Regions from separate parts of the Dellaglioa carnosa genome, predicted to be linked through region 2. Evidence: a T-box and tRNA genes for the amino acid it is inferred to sense, from the RefSeq annotation. Region 2 holds a T-box; the other holds one or more tRNA genes.
The links. The T-box of region 2 lies ahead of leuS (leucine--tRNA ligase). A T-box ahead of a tRNA ligase gene usually reads a tRNA of that ligase, here a tRNA-Leu.
Positions count from the first base shown of each region.

Region 1 (8,110 bases), on a different contig from region 2:
GGGTAATTTTTCATTTGTAGTCTTTTTAATTACCCTTTCACCGGCAAAACCGATTTTGGCCTGTTTTTCTGCCAACACAATATCATTATTTAATGCAAAACTTGCACTAACCCCACCCATTGTTGGATCTGTTAACAAAGACATCACTAATAGACCCGCATCGTCCAATTTTTGTTTCATATATAAGATTGAATTCATTTGTAACAGGGAATAGATGCCCTCTTGCATTCTTGCGCCACCAGACGCAGTAACAATCACAAACGGTAACTTTTGATCTAACGCCACTTTCATCCCCGCTTTAATTCTAGCTCCGGCTGTCGTATTTAAAGATCCCATCATAAAGAAGCTATCCATGACGGCTAAAACTAACGCTTGTTTATTAATCGTGGCTATCCCCACCACTACTGCTTCATCAGACGTTGTTGCACTTTTAGCGCGTTCTAATTTTTCAGTGTAACCAGGAAATTCAGCTTTATTTTGGGTTTGATTTACCACATTAATTACTTCAAAACTGTGCTCATCTGCCAGAATAGCGATTCTTTCCATAGCAGTCAGTCGTTTATAGGATTGGCAATTTGGACAAATGAAATAAGGAGCCCATTGACTTTCGTGTAAATGTGCACCGCATTTCCGACATTTTTGCCATTGATTTGTCTCTGGATAATGACTCATTTAACCTACCACCTTTAAATTTTGCTATCGATTGATATCGTATTCTCCATAAATTCTTGTGAACTAACAATTGTTTTTAGTTGTATCAGGTTTGTCTCGATACCGGCAACATGAATGGCTTCCAATGCCTTTTTCATTTTTATAATAGCTAAAGTCCTTGTGTCCGCATGACAAATTATTTTTGCTAATAAGCCATCGTAATAAGCGGAGATTTCATCTCCAACACGGTATCCCGTTTCAACTCGAATATCCGTGGGAAAATCAAACTGCGTAATTTCATTGGTTACACACGGACTCAAGGTTAATCGGCATTCAATCGCATGTCCGTTCATTAACACGTCAGCATCAGTCACCTCTTTACCATCAGCAACTAATAGTTGTTGTTGCACAACATCCATCTTAACAGTCTCTTCTGTCACGCCATGCTCTACTTGTAATCGCGTGTTCATTTCTAAAAAGTAAAATTTCTTTTCAGCAAATAAAAACTCTACAGTCCCTAATCCTACGTAGTGTTGATTTTCTATTAACCGGCGTGTGTATTTATAAAGTTGACTTCGTTGTTCATCCGTCAGCACAGTTGATGGGCTTTCTTCGATTACTTTTTGTCGATGATTTTGCAAACTACAGTCTCGATCACCCAGCACCTGAACGTGTTGTCCATCGCCTAAAATTTGGACCTCGATATGTCGGGCATGCACTAATTTTTTTTCAAGATAAAAACTACCCGCGGCAAAAGAAGACTTCGCTTCTTGCTGAACAATTTCGGCACCTAATAATAAATCGGATTCTTGTTTAATTGCTCTAATTCCTTTACCGCCACCACCGTGGGCCGCTTTAATTAACAATGGAAACCCAATCTCTTTCGCCTGTATAATCAGTTCATCATCAGAGGTAATCAAATCGGAACCAGGAATAACGGGTACCCCTTTTTCGATTGCTAATAGCCGCGATTTATCTTTATCCGCTAGTTGGCGGATTAACCCAGATTCCGGGCCAATAAAAGTAATCCCACACTCAGCACACATTTCTGCAAATTGAGCATCCTCGGATAAGAATCCATAACCTGGATGAATTGCATCAACATTTAAATTTAAAGCCGCCATTAATAAACTTTCACGGTTTAAATATGATTTTTTTGCCGGTGCCGACCCAATACAAATTTTTTCGTTAGCCAGTTCAACAAATCGACTTTGCGCGTCGACCGTTGAGTATACGGCAACCGTTTGTATCTTTAACTTCTGGCAAGCACGAATAATTCGTTCAGCAACCTCACCACGATTTGCAATTAAAATTTTTTGAAACAACTGACTCACCTATCCGTCTATTCTAATTTTAAATAATTCTTGATCAAATTCAACCAATTCACCATCATCGACTAGCTGCTCTAACACAGTACCCGTTACCGGAGATTGGATATCATTATATAATTTCATACTTTCAATTTGAGCAATGACCTGTTTTTTAACAATTTGAGTCCCGACCGCTCCTGATTGATCAAAATGAATTAACCCAACAAGCGGACTTTTAACAACAAAAATAGCTTCATCTACATTTGATTGTTCAGTTGTCGGCGCCACGACTTTTTCATTTTTTTGTCCTTGGTCCACAACTATCTCAATATCACCGTCTTTAATTTCAACATGAGAAAATGGCATCGTTGCAATTTTATCTAATAATTGACTTATCTCATTAAATTTCATAGATTCACATACCTGCCTTATATTTTTATTAGTAGACTACCGTAGGCTAACCCAGCACCAAATCCAGTTAACAGAACCGTTCCACCCGTAAATCCTTGTTCCAGGGCCTCATTGAGAGCCATTGGAATACCAGCTGAAGAAGTATTTCCGTGATGCGTGACACTCGTTGCAAATTTTTCAATAGGCATTTCTAATTCTTCAGCAATTTTTTCTATAATTCGTAAATTAGCTTGATGACACACAACAAAATCAATATCGGATGTTTGCAAATTATTATCTGCCAATATCCGTTTCATTTGAACGGGAACAACTGTCGTAGCAAACTCAAAAACATCTCGTCCTTCTTGAAAAAAAGCATCCATCGTTGGATAATTATCACCATTTATATCGCTTAATGGCGTAATCCGACCACTATGAATCACTTCTTTTTTAAGACCATTTGTTTCTATTTTCTCAGCAATAAAGCTTTCATCAGTTGAATCATTAGAGGCTTCGATTAAGGCCCCACCAGCACCATCGCCAAAGAATACGGCACTCGTACGATCCTTAAAATCCATCATTTTTGAATTAACTTCAGCACTAATCACGATTGCCCTTTGGTACTGTCCTGTACGTAAAAACTTCTCCGCAGTACTCATCGCAAATATAAACCCGGCACAAGCCGCGCTGATATCAAATGCAAACGCATTTGTTGCCTTAATATTTCCTTGAACAATTGCGGCCGTTGATGGCGTTAATGCATCCGGTGAAATTGTTGAAACAATAATTAAATCAATATCTGACGCATTATATCCAGACTTACGTAAAAGTTCATTTGCCACTTTTGTACTTAAATCTGACGTATTTTCATTAATAGCATAGTGTCGCGTCTTAATACCCGTGTGCGCCACTATCCATTCGTCAGATGTAGGCATAAATGAAGCCAATTCATCATTCGTTACTAGTCGTTCTGGTACAAAATGAGCCATATTTTTTATTTTGATATACTTATTCAATTTAACTATTCTCCCAATCATTAAGTTTAATTCCCTATATTTTATCAATAATTACAACATTAAGACACAAAATTAATTAACGCTTAATAATTCTTTAACCTCATAATACGCTACCATGGTCATTATTCATTAAAAAAAGCACTAAACCCTATTGCAACAAGGTTAAGCGCTTTTCGATAAATCTATTATGCGAGTAAATGGATTCGAACCATCACGGGATATTATCCCACCAGATCCTTAGTCTGACGCGTCTGCCAATTCCGCCATACTCGCAAGAACAATCATAATTGTAGCAAAAATTGTTCTCTGTTACAAGTCACATTTAAAAAAAATTAGTTTTTAAGTAAAATTAACTGTCCACGACACTTTGAACAAACATAACGTGATAAGTTAATTTTTCGTTGTCGCTGATAATTTTGTCCACAATTTGAACATTGATAGCGAATGACCTTTTTCTTCTTAATTACCTTAGGACTAGCTGGCGCAAACCGACTGCCACCAACTGCCGCCAATAATTGCTTAAAGTCTTGATGTCGATGTTGATAACCTTTGTTTGAGAGGTGTAAATGATAATGGCACAACTCATGCTTAATCACACCAATTAAAATGTCTTGCCCATGTTCTGTTAACATCTTCGGATTAATTTCAATGTTGTGATCACTCAACAAATAGCGACCACCAGTTGTTCGCAGCCTACTGTTAAAAGTTGCCTCATGTTTAAATGGTTGCTTGAAAAAAGTTGTGGATAAGTTTTTTACAAGTGCCGTTAACTCAAAATCAGTCATGTTACTTATCTGCTGGTCGCTTCATTGTTAGTTGTACACGATGTCGGTTTAGATCAACCTCCATCACCCAAACTGTCACAATATCGCCAACTGCAACGACTTCACTCGGTTTTTTAACAAACTTATCTGTTAATTGAGAAATGTGGACAAGTCCATCCTGCTTAACACCAATATCCACAAATGCACCAAAATCAATCACATTTCGAACAGTCCCTTGTAAGGACATCCCTGGTTTTAGATCTTCAATCGTTAAAACGTCATGACGGAGCAATGGCGCTGGCATGTCATCACGTAAATCGCGTCCCGGTTTTTGAAGACTTGTCAATATATCTGAAATAGTTTCAACACCACTGTCCACAGCCTGTGCTAAACTATCCGCATTTGCATGCGTCAATTGGTCATTTGTCTCCGTTTGCCCGAGTTCCGTCACCTTTATCCCCAATTCTTTCAACAAAAGTTTCGTTAGTGGATAACTTTCGGGATGAATATCCGTATTATCTAGAATGTTATCCCCAGAAACAATACGCAAGAATCCAATAGCTTGCTCATATGCCTTAGGCCCTAAGCGAGGAACCTTTTTAAGTTGTTGACGCTTCGTAAACTTACCGTTCTCATCTCGATATGTAACAACGTTCTTAGCAATTGTTAAATTTAATCCAGAGATTTTTGTTAATAACTCTGAACTAGCTGTGTTTAAGTTAACGCCAACATTATTTACAGCATTTTCAATCACAACATCTAATTGCGCATCTAATTTCTTTTCGGCAACGTCATGTTGATATTGACCAACACCAACCGATTTAGGATCTATTTTAATTAATTCAGCCAGCGGATCTTGCAAACGCCGACCAATACTAATAGCTGAACGTTCTTCAACATGTAATTCTGGAAATTCGTCGCGTGCGGCTTGACTGGCTGAATAAACCGATGCACCAGCTTCATTGACGATTACATAAAAAATAGGACGTTCAATTTCTTTTAGAATATCTGAAACAAATTGTTCAGATTCACGACTTGCCGTTCCATTACCAATCGCAATCATCTCAACTTGATATTGATCAAGGAACTTTTTAAATTGTCCAGCAGCGGCGGCACGTTTTTCACCACTTGCCGGTTTATGTGGATAAATCACCAATTTATCTAGGAACTTACCTGTTCCATCCACAATCGCTAACTTACATCCCGTTCGATAAGCCGGGTCAAAGCCTAAAACTATTTTTCCTTTAAGGGGTGCTTGCATAAGCAAGTGATATAAATTATCTCCAAACACATTAATTGCTTGTTCTTCAGCAACTTCTGTCATGCCTTTACGAATTTCACGCTCAATTGCTGGTTTAATAAATCGTTTGTAACTATCTCGATAAGCATCCTCTACAATTGAAACAGCATCACCAGTATTCTTGCCAATAATTCTAAAATGCATAAACGTCATAATTGTTGCTTCGGGTACGACTACGCCTGCCTTCAAAATACCTTCTTTTTCACCACGATTTATTGCTAACACACGATGTGGCACCACCGACCTCAATGACTCACTAAACTCATAGTAGTCTCGATAAATCTCTTTTTCATCTTTTTCTTCAGACTTAACTTTAGCTTCAAAAAGACCGTCTTTTTGTGTTGCCTTTCGAATCCATTCTCGGTATTCAGCACTTTCGCCAAATGCTTCGGCTAATATTTCATGGGCACCCGCAAAAACATCTTCTTCATTCATAATTGCTTCATCAACATTAACAAAAGTTGCCGCCTTTTGCTCAATTTCAGTCAACACTTGAGGGAATGTTAACAGCCATTTGGCAAATGGTTCCAATCCAGCTTCCTTAGCAATTGTCGCTTTAGTCCGACGTTTTTGTTTAAAAGGTAAATAATAATCTTCAACTTGCTGTAATTTTTGTGCAGCATTTATTTTATTCTTTAAAGTATCTGTCAAATTACCCTGTTCATCGATTGTGTGGATAACTTCTGCCTTGCGTTTTTCTAAACTTTCCACATGTTTATAAGTTGATTCAATTTCACGAATTTGGACTTCATCCAAACTTTCTGTTCTTTCTTTTCGGTATCGTGAAATAAACGGCACAGTATTTCCTTCATCCAACATCGCTAAAACGGCGTTAACTTGTTTTTCCTTATACTGCTTTAACTCTTTTAATACAATTGGCATAATTGCCTTTTCCATAATAATTACCTCAATTCGAGTATTTTTTGTTCATAAAAAAGAGACTAATAATAGGCGTCAGTACAACCATTCCTAAAATTAATCTCTTTAATTAATACTAACCTAAAATTTGTTGCATAATTCTTTGCATCATATCAGTTGTTTGTGTCATTCCCTGGTCTTGTTTTTCTTCTGATGCTCTAAAAGCATCAACTTCAACGAGGTGTTTTTCTACATTAATACTATTAGTCATGTCATCACAACCTTCAACGAACGTCCGGTAACCACTCACCAATTTTTTATGTTTCCCTAAAACGGGGATTGGAACTTGCAAATCGTCTAACTTACTTAAGTTTTCTTGATAACTTGCAGTACCTTCAACAAATTTTTCTTTGGTCGTTGTAAATTCATCGTCCGAAACAATCGAAAAATCATTTGCAATAATTGCTTTTTCCATTATTTCGTAATGATCATTGAGTGAATTACCCATCTCTTCGGTTGCTTGAGCAACATCATTTAACGCATTAATATAAAAATTTACATTGATTCTTTTTTTCAAAGTATAAACTTCCTTTTATTTATTTTTTCTGAATAATCGTTGAATAAATTTCACAATTTCAACAATTACGACGATTGAGAATGAGCCCGCTAAAACAATTCCCCATTGGTAAATATCCAAATGGCTAACATGGAACATTTTATTTAATCCGGGGATTAAAATAGTTGCCGCAAGCAACGCAAATGATGCCAAGATTGACCAGTTAAATGTTACGTTTTTGAAGATATTACGGTTAAAGATTGACCCATGAATCGATTTCACGTTGAACGCATGGAATAACTGAATTAATCCTAATGTTGCAAAGGCCATTGTTAAAGCATCCGCATGAATCAATTTATCACCCATATGAACAGGATACGTTAAAGCTAACCAATAAACAAATAATGTTATGGCACCTTCTAAAATACCCTGATAGATAATACTTGGCATTACACCACCAGAGAAGAAGTTTGATTTACGTCCACGTGGCTTGTGACTCATTAATCCTTTTTCAGCGGGTTCTACACCCAATGCAATTGCGGGGAATGTATCTGTCACCAAGTTAATCCACAAAATATGCACAGGTGCCAGAATACTCCAACCCATCATCGTCATGACGAATAAAGTTAAAACCTCACCCAAGTTAGCAGAAAGTAAATATTGAATAGATTTTTGAATATTAGAAAAGACCTTACGACCTTCTTTAACAGCAAAAACAATTGTCGCAAAATTATCGTCGGCAAGAACCATATCTGAAGCACCCTTAGATACTTCTGTTCCGGTAATACCCATTCCAATTCCAATATCTGCTGATTTTAAGGCTGGCGCATCATTCACACCATCACCAGTCATAGCAACAACTTGATTCTTTTTCTGCCATGCTTTAACAATTCGAACTTTATGTTCGGGTGATACTCGCGCATAAACAGAGTATTGTTCAACCTTGTTTTCAAATTCTGCGTCCGATAAATCGTCTAACTCAGAACCAGAAATAATCGCTTCGTGTTGTCCTGCTTCAACAATTCCCAATCGAACAGCAATTGCTTCAGCAGTATCACGGTGATCACCAGTAATCATCAATGGACGAATTCCAGCTTTCTTTGCTTCATGAACTGCAGCGGCTGCCTCCGGTCTTTCTGGATCAATCATCCCAACCAATCCGGCAAAAATCAGATCATTTTCTACAGTTTCTGAATCTAAAGTTTCAGGAATAGCATCTATTTGACGATAGGCAAATGCTAACACACGTAATGCCTGTGTTGCCA
Region 1 is NZ_JANXLI010000005.1:72,994-81,103, forward strand. Features, by position in the region: gene N0K80_RS06420 (acetyl-CoA carboxylase carboxyltransferase subunit beta) at 1-672, opposite strand, end outside; gene N0K80_RS06425 (acetyl-CoA carboxylase biotin carboxylase subunit) at 687-1,976, opposite strand; gene N0K80_RS06430 (acetyl-CoA carboxylase biotin carboxyl carrier protein) at 1,986-2,372, opposite strand; gene N0K80_RS06435 (beta-ketoacyl-ACP synthase III) at 2,390-3,388, opposite strand; tRNA gene N0K80_RS06440 (tRNA-Leu) at 3,556-3,640, opposite strand; gene N0K80_RS06445 (SprT family protein) at 3,700-4,152, opposite strand; gene N0K80_RS06450 (Tex family protein) at 4,154-6,328, opposite strand; gene N0K80_RS06455 (hypothetical protein) at 6,426-6,866, opposite strand; gene N0K80_RS06460 (cation-translocating P-type ATPase) at 6,882-8,110, opposite strand, start outside.
Region 1: it encodes a tRNA-Leu, which carries the amino acid that the T-box ahead of leuS (leucine--tRNA ligase) is inferred to sense. The anticodon was not compared.

Region 2 (8,110 bases):
AGGTTTTAAAACCATCACGTGCTCCAATTTCCAAAAATTTATCCAACCCAGCCTTAGGTCCGGGACCTAAGGGGGCTTCGGTTGTTGCAATTGATTCATCACGAACACTTTCAATTTTTAACATTGAAAATAAATCTTCTAATAAGGCATCTTGACGCTTTTCAACTTCTGCTTTCCAATCTATACTCATTTGACTTCCTCCTATAATATTAGTAAGACCATTTTATCACAAAATTTTAATAATCGGTATTCAAAAGCGCATTAAATCAAATAAATTGATATACTCTAGTCATTCAATAAAGGAGTGTCGAAAATGGAAAAAATAGCTAAATCGATTTTAACCACCATATTTAATGAGGAAGAAAAACAAGTTGCCCAGCAGCGTATTGTTGTCGTTGGGGGCAATGAAAATGGTGGTAGCTCTGTTTTTATTACTGCAAAATCTGCTTTTTATAGTAGCGGAAATCCAATCACAACGGCAACAGACAAATTAAATTTAGGAGCTTTGTACGCGAATCTACCCGAAACTAACTATATTAATTATTTCGACAAAGTATTACTTGCTGATGCGATATCAAATGCGTCAGTTATTGTCGCGGGTCCCGGATTAGGATCTGATTTAAGAAGTTCTGATATTCTAGACGTTGTTCTTGCAAATGCGTCACTCAATCAGACATTAATTTTGAGCGACGCCGCCCTTAAAATAATTAAAGAATCAGGTCACGCTCTCCCAAAAACTAACTTAATTTTGGTTGCGGACGAAACTGAATGGGCTAGCTTTTCTAATACCCCAACTGAACAACAAACAACTGATACACTAGCAAATTTTCAACAAAAAAATAACGCCATAATTATCATAAAAAAGGCTCATACTGAATTATTTTTAAAGGATGGTTCTGTTCTAGCTAACCCATTAAAAACGTCACAAACAAGCACAAATTCTTTAACTGGGATGATTGCTGGACTAACTACTTTGTCCTCTAATACATCAGAAACAGTTGCGGCAGCTATTTATCTTCACGGCTACATCGAAGACCAAATCTCTCGTTCACAATTCCCAGTTCTTCCTTCACGCATCGTTGATAACATTCCTTTATTTTTAAAAGAATTTACGATATAAAAAAATTGTCGACTTTAACTAGTCGGCAATTTTTTATTGAATCGATTCAATTTCCTCGTCCGTTAAAACACGATAACGACCTAAAGACAATGTTTGTTCTAATTCTAAGGTTCCCATTTTCTTACGTTCAAGTCGAATGACCCTCATCCCAATTGCCCCAAACATGCGTTTAATCTGGTGATATTTTCCCTCGGTAATTGTCACCAGAACCTCAGATATATTTGTATCGCTTTGATATGATTCTACGCTCAGCGTAGCAGGCTTTGTTTGTGTGCCATCCTTCAATAAAAGTCCCGTTTTAAATTTTGACACATCGGCATCAGTGACATGCCCTTCAACTTTAGCAAAGTACACTTTATCCACATGACGCATTGGCGACAGCATTCGATGACCTAATTGACCATCATTTGTAATAAGCAACAATCCAGTTGTATCCTTATCTAAACGGCCAACTGGAAACAGATCATCCCGGTAGTCCACACGATTAAATAAGTCCATTACTGTTTTTTGCTTTTTATCTTTAGTTGCTGTTAGTACACCGGCTGGTTTATTCAAAAGGTAGTAATAGTATTGTTGATAATGGACTAATTCTCCATTCACCTGAATAGTTGATTCCATTGGATTAATTTGAATTTTTGCACTAGTGACCTGTTCATCATCAACTACCACTTGTTTTGTTTTTATGAGTTTACGAACATCACTTCTCGTACCAAATTGCATTTCGGTCAAAAATTTATCAATTCTCATTTCAGTTTAAACCTCACTTAATTCTCAATCTCCGTCGTAGTCCAGCAACGCGATCACCTAATATCTTATCGGCTAATCTTGTTTTTAAACTAAAGTAGATATAAACATATCCGCCCAAACCGGCAGCAATAATAATTGTTATAATAGCACTAATTCGACTATCCATCGGTAAAAATAGATAGATAACTTTTACTGCTAAAAGCGCAATAAAAAATGTCATAAGTGCATAAATCATCATTTTATTTAATCTTGCTTGTATTAGTCTTACATTTAAATGGAACATTTTATGTAACGAGCGAATCATTAACCACGAGCTTACACCCATACCAATCGCTGTAGCTGCCAATGGTCCAAATGCACCAAGCCAAGCAACTAAAGGATATTGAACGACTAATTTGATTATCATACCAACGAAGAAATAAACAATTGCCTTCTTGTTCTGATAAACACCTTGTAAAATGGCGGAAACAACCGTAAATAATCCCAAGAAAATTGATTCATACGCTGAGAACTGTAAAACGTAAATTCCGACTGGATCGTATCCATAAAAAATAACGTATAATGGATGAGCTACGGCGGCCATTCCTAAAGCACATGGCAACATTACAAAAAAGAATAACTGTAACGTATCTGAAGTTTGCTCACTCAACGCCTTTTTATCATTTCGCGTGTACGCTTCTGATAGTAGCGGTATAGCTGTAATTGACATTGCTGAAGCAATGGAAATGATAATCATCACCAATTTGTTAGCATTAAAACTAAACAATGCCCATAATTCATTTTGAACAGTTCGCGTATAATTAGTAACGTGTGTCATAATACCAAAGAAAGTATATTGGTCAATTAACCCAAAAATTGTGATAGCCGCGCCAATAATAATAAAAGGAATTGATTCTCGAATAACTTCTTTAATGATTTGTTGGGTAGAAATCGTCAATTTATTATCACTATTTGCGACTAATCGATCTAGTTCGGGTTTTCGACGGTAAAAGTACCAGACTAAAACTAACATACCACCTAATGCCCCAATAAAGGCCGCAAAAGTTGATTGTGTCACACCAGTAATATAGCTACCATGGCTAACTTTCATAATAATAAATGTTGCACCTAGCATGTAAATAACTCTAGCAATTTGTTCGAAAAATTGCGAAATAGCAGATGGTGCCATTTCTTGGTAGCCTTGAAAAAAGCCTCGTATTAAACTCATCATTGGAATGATTAATAAGGCCCAAGATAATGATCTAAAAACAGGGATAACATTTTTATCCCCACTCGTGATGTATGGTGCAATAATCCATAATATAACCGCACAAACGACGCCCATTATAGCCATTAATGCCATTCCATATTTGAATAATCGTCTCCCAATGCCATACTCATTTTGTGCATTGTAATGCGCAACTTGTTTAGCAACGGCAGAAGGTACTCCCGCTACTGCAATCATTAGAAAGAAACTGTAAACATTATATCCCATACTGTACAAAGCATTTGCCTGTAGTCTATCTGGACCCAACCACATGTTCCATGGAATAATGTAGATAGCTCCCAGTACTCTTGAAAAAATACTACCCGCAGTCATCCAGGCTGACCCTTGCAACATTTTTCGTTTAGCATTACTTTGTTCAGACGCCATTTGATCTGCTAATTTTACATCTTCATCCATTACTTTTGTACCCTACTTTCCCATAACACTTAATCTTACCATTTTATAGCTTTTAAATTTCAGTTGCAATTTATTTTTTTATTTTTAATCAAAAAATAAACGAGTATCACAAAATAATTATATTTTGTGATACTCGTTTAGCATATTTTAATATTTAATTTGCAACGATATTAACTAGTTTACCAGGAACAGCAATCACTTTACGAATTGTTTTCCCTTCAAGTTCTTCTTTAATTTTATCATCATTTAAAGCTAATTTTTCTAATTCATCTTTAGTGGCATCTTTAGAAACAACACTATGTTGACGAACTTTACCATTAACCTGTAAGACAATTTCAACTGTATTTTCAACGAGTTTACTTTCATCAAATGTAGGCCAACTTGCGTAACTAATAGATTCTTTATGTCCTAGCAATGACCAAACCTCTTCAGCCATATGCGGTGCGATTGGCGCGATTAATTGAATAAAGCCTTCAACTTGTTCCTTAGCTAACGATTTAGCTTTATAGGCGTCATTAACAAAAATCATTAACTGTGAGATACCCGTATTAAAGTGAAGTGCCTCATAATCCTCAGTTACTTTTTTAACCGTTTGATTATATATTTTATCAAGTTCACCGTCATTTTCATCAACAACTACTGAGCTAATCTGGTTATCTTCGGTCATGATTAATCGCCAAATACGCTCGATAAATTTATGTGACCCATTCAATCCATCTTCACTCCAAGCAATTGAAGCATCTAATGGTCCCATGAACATTTCATAAAGGCGTAACGTATCTGCCCCAAAACGCTCGACGATATCATCTGGGTTAACAACATTACCCTTAGATTTAGACATTTTTTCATGGTTATCACCTAAAATCATTCCTTGGTTAACTAGCTTTTGGAAAGGTTCTTTAGTAGGTACGACACCAATATCGTATAAGAATTTATGCCAAAATCTTGCATATAGTAAATGTAAGACAGCATGCTCAGCACCACCAACATAAACGTCAACGGGAAGCCATTCTTCTAATTTTTTACGATCAGCAATTTCATTCGGGTTATGAGGATCAATAAAACGAACAAAGTACCATGAGCTACCAGCCCATTGTGGCATTGTATTCGTTTCACGTTTACCTTTACGACCGTTCTCATCGACAACATTAATCCAGTCAGTTAAATTAGCTAAAGGACTTTCACCTGTGCCTGATGGTTTAATATCCGTTGCTTCAGGTAACTCAAGTGGTAATTGGTCAACAGGAACTGTTGTTGTTTCGCCATCTTCCCAATGAATAATAGGAATTGGTTCACCCCAGTATCGTTGTCTTGAAAATAACCAATCTCTTAATTTATAATTTATCTTCTTCTGACCAACATTATTTTCTTCCATCCAAGCAATGGCTTTTTCAATGGCTTCAGCTTTTTCTAAACCATTTAAAAATCCAGAGTTAATGTACTTGCCAGGAGTCGTATTAGCTTCATCAGTAATTTCAGGGCCTTCAATGACGGGTAAAATATTTAATTCATATTTTGTTGCGAATTCAAAATCCCTCTCGTCATGTGCAGGAACGGCCATGACTGCACCAGTACCATATGATGCTAAAACGTAATCAGCAGTCCAAATTGGTAATTTTTCACCATTTACAGGATTTATTGCATACGACCCCGTAAATACACCCGTTTTATCTTTTGCCAAATCAGTTCGTTCCAAATCAGACTTAACTTCTATTGCTTTTTGATATGCTTTAACAGCTTCTTTTTGAGAATCGATTGTGATTTTATCAAGAATATCTAACTCCGGTGCGATAACAATATAAGAAACACCGTAAATAGTTTCAGGACGTGTTGTAAAAGCTTCTATTTTTAAATCATCAAATTGATCTACCTTAAAATTAACACTTGCGCCCGTTGATCTACCAATCCAATTTCTTTGTTGTTCTTTAATGCTATCTGGCCAATCCAAATCATCCAAATCGTCTAGTAAACGGTCCGCATAAGCCGTAATTTTTAGAACCCACTGACGCATAGGTTTTCTAACAATTGGGTAACCACCTCGTTCTGTTTTACCATCAATTACTTCTTCATTAGCAACAACAGTACCTAAATCGGGACTCCAGTTAACGGCAACCTCATCTTCATAGGCTAATCCCTTTTCGTATAACTTTTCAAAAATCCATTGCGTCCATTTATAATAGTCAGGATCAGTCGTATTTAGTTCGCGACTCCAGTCATACGAAAGACCTAAAGATTTTATTTGTCGTCTAAAATTATCAGTATTCGTTTTCGTAAATGCTTTAGGACTGTGACCGGTATCTAGCGCATATTGTTCGGCTGGAAGTCCAAAAGCATCCCATCCCATTGGATGCAAAACGTTAAATCCTTGCATTCTTTTCATTCGAGCCAAAATATCTGTAGCTGTAAATCCTTCTGGATGCCCTACATGAAGTCCCTGTCCAGATGGGTATGGGAACATATCAAGCGCATAAAAATTCTCTTTTTCAGGATTTTCAGTTGTTTTAAATGTTTGATTAGCATCCCAAAATGCTTGCCATTTTTGTTCAATTACTTTGTGATTATAAGTCATGTATACTAACTTCCTTTCTGATTATATATACAAAAAAGTCCTATAGAAGATTAACTTCTATAGGACGAATTTTCCGCGGTACCACCTATTATTCCAGTATAAATTACTGACTCTTTTTCATAACGTGAAATAACGTTCGCACCTACTATTGTTCAGTGAGAAAACTCAAGGATGAGTTCAAATAACCATTTATGTATATTCTCACTACCATATACTCACTAAAATAATTGGTTAAATTACTAGTTCCTCTTAATCGTTTTATATTAATTTCAGTGTAGCAAACGAATCTTATTATTGCAAATAATCTTTAGTTTTTTTATCGAATAAATTAATAATCATTGCGAGAACTACAATACAAATTCCTGCCAAATATATACCATGAAGACCTTGATACAGAACTTCACGTAATTTAGGTATCAAATGTTTTGGTAATTGATCTGCAGTCTGTGGATTGATTAAAATGTCCATCATACTATCCTTTGTTCCTGGAGTTTTGACTATTTCTTTATGCATTTGCATATTAAATATAATTCCAAATACCGAAATCATAAGCGTTTGTCCAAGAGTCCGGCTTAGCGTGTTAAATGATGTCGCCACACCAATATCAGACTGTGGTACTAAACTTTGTGCAGTAACCGTCGTCGCTGTAATCGTTATTCCAAATCCAACTCCCAATATTGCGGAAATAATTAAAAATAGGTAGAATGGTGTATTTATTGGCAAGAGACCAAGCGCAACAGATCCAATTAAAATAAAAAGTAAACTAATCGATAACACTTTCTTTGGTGCCCATGCCGCCATCATATTGCCTGCAAAAAAAGAACCCGCAATCCATAGAATAGAACTTGGTGTCACCGCAAATCCTGCCATAGAAGCTTTTAATCCAAGAATTCCCTGAGTCCATGTTGGAATATAAACCTCAAACCCAATTAAGAATCCCGATATTAATGCGGCTACAATATTTTGAATTACAAACGTTCTGTTATTAAAAAGTTTTAACGAAATAATTGGATCCTCTACTCTTTTTTCCCATTTAATGAATAAAAAGAGCGAAACCATAAAACCAAAAAAACAGAGTAAAACAACTAAATCCATTCCGACATCACCCCAACGTTGAAAGCTATACAAAATTGTTAGAATGCCTGTCATCAAAAGAAAACTACCAAAAAAGTCTATTTTTGAACTCATAATTTTACGTTCTTCTTTAAAAAACATCTGAATCATGATTATCGTTACCAAACCTATCGGTAGATTAATAAAAAATACCCAATGCCAATTGAGGTGATCCACGATAAAGCCACCCAATAAAGGTGCAACTATTGAGGCAATTCCCCAAGCTGAGCCATTTAATCCCATTACTTTTGCTCGGTTTTCAACAGAGTAAATATCAGCGATGATGGTAAAAGACACCGGCATTATTGCCCCAGCTCCAATACCTTGAATTGCGCGTGAAACAATTAAGGTCGCCATACTATTGGAAAATCCGCAAAGCGTTGATCCAGCCAGAAAAACTACAAGACCAAATATAAAAACCGGCTTACGTCCTAAAACATCAGCGAGTTTACCATATATTGGTGTCATCATGGCATTGGTTAATAAATAAATTGAAAAAACCCAATTCATTAACGATACACCATGAAGTTCCCCAGCAATTGTGGGCATTGCGGTTGATATTATTGTTCCTTCAACTGCAGTCAAAAATGTTGCGACAAAGATAGCAACCGTAACTAAACGCACATTAGTTTTTGAATTCATGAAGCGCCTCCTAAATAAAAAACGATTATATTAAATATTAATTTAATATAATTCGTTGAGTAAACTTTGAACTTTATCCGTTTTTTCCCAAGGCAATTCAATATCAGTACGTCCAAAATGTCCATAAGCTGCTGTCTGCTTGTATATTGGGCGACGTAAGTCTAACATTTTAATAATTCCCGCAGGACGTAAATCGAATATTTTTCGAACAGCTCCAACTAAATCTAATTCATCATATTTAGAAGTACCGAATGTA
Region 2 is NZ_JANXLI010000007.1:1,064-9,173, reverse strand. Features, by position in the region: gene pepV (dipeptidase PepV) at 1-190, opposite strand, end outside; gene N0K80_RS07020 (NAD(P)H-hydrate dehydratase) at 314-1,120, shown strand; gene N0K80_RS07015 (16S rRNA pseudouridine(516) synthase) at 1,154-1,867, opposite strand; gene N0K80_RS07010 (putative polysaccharide biosynthesis protein) at 1,881-3,530, opposite strand; gene leuS (leucine--tRNA ligase) at 3,685-6,099, opposite strand; T-box leader at 6,157-6,362, opposite strand; gene N0K80_RS07000 (MDR family MFS transporter) at 6,391-7,854, opposite strand; gene metK (methionine adenosyltransferase) at 7,897-8,110, opposite strand, start outside.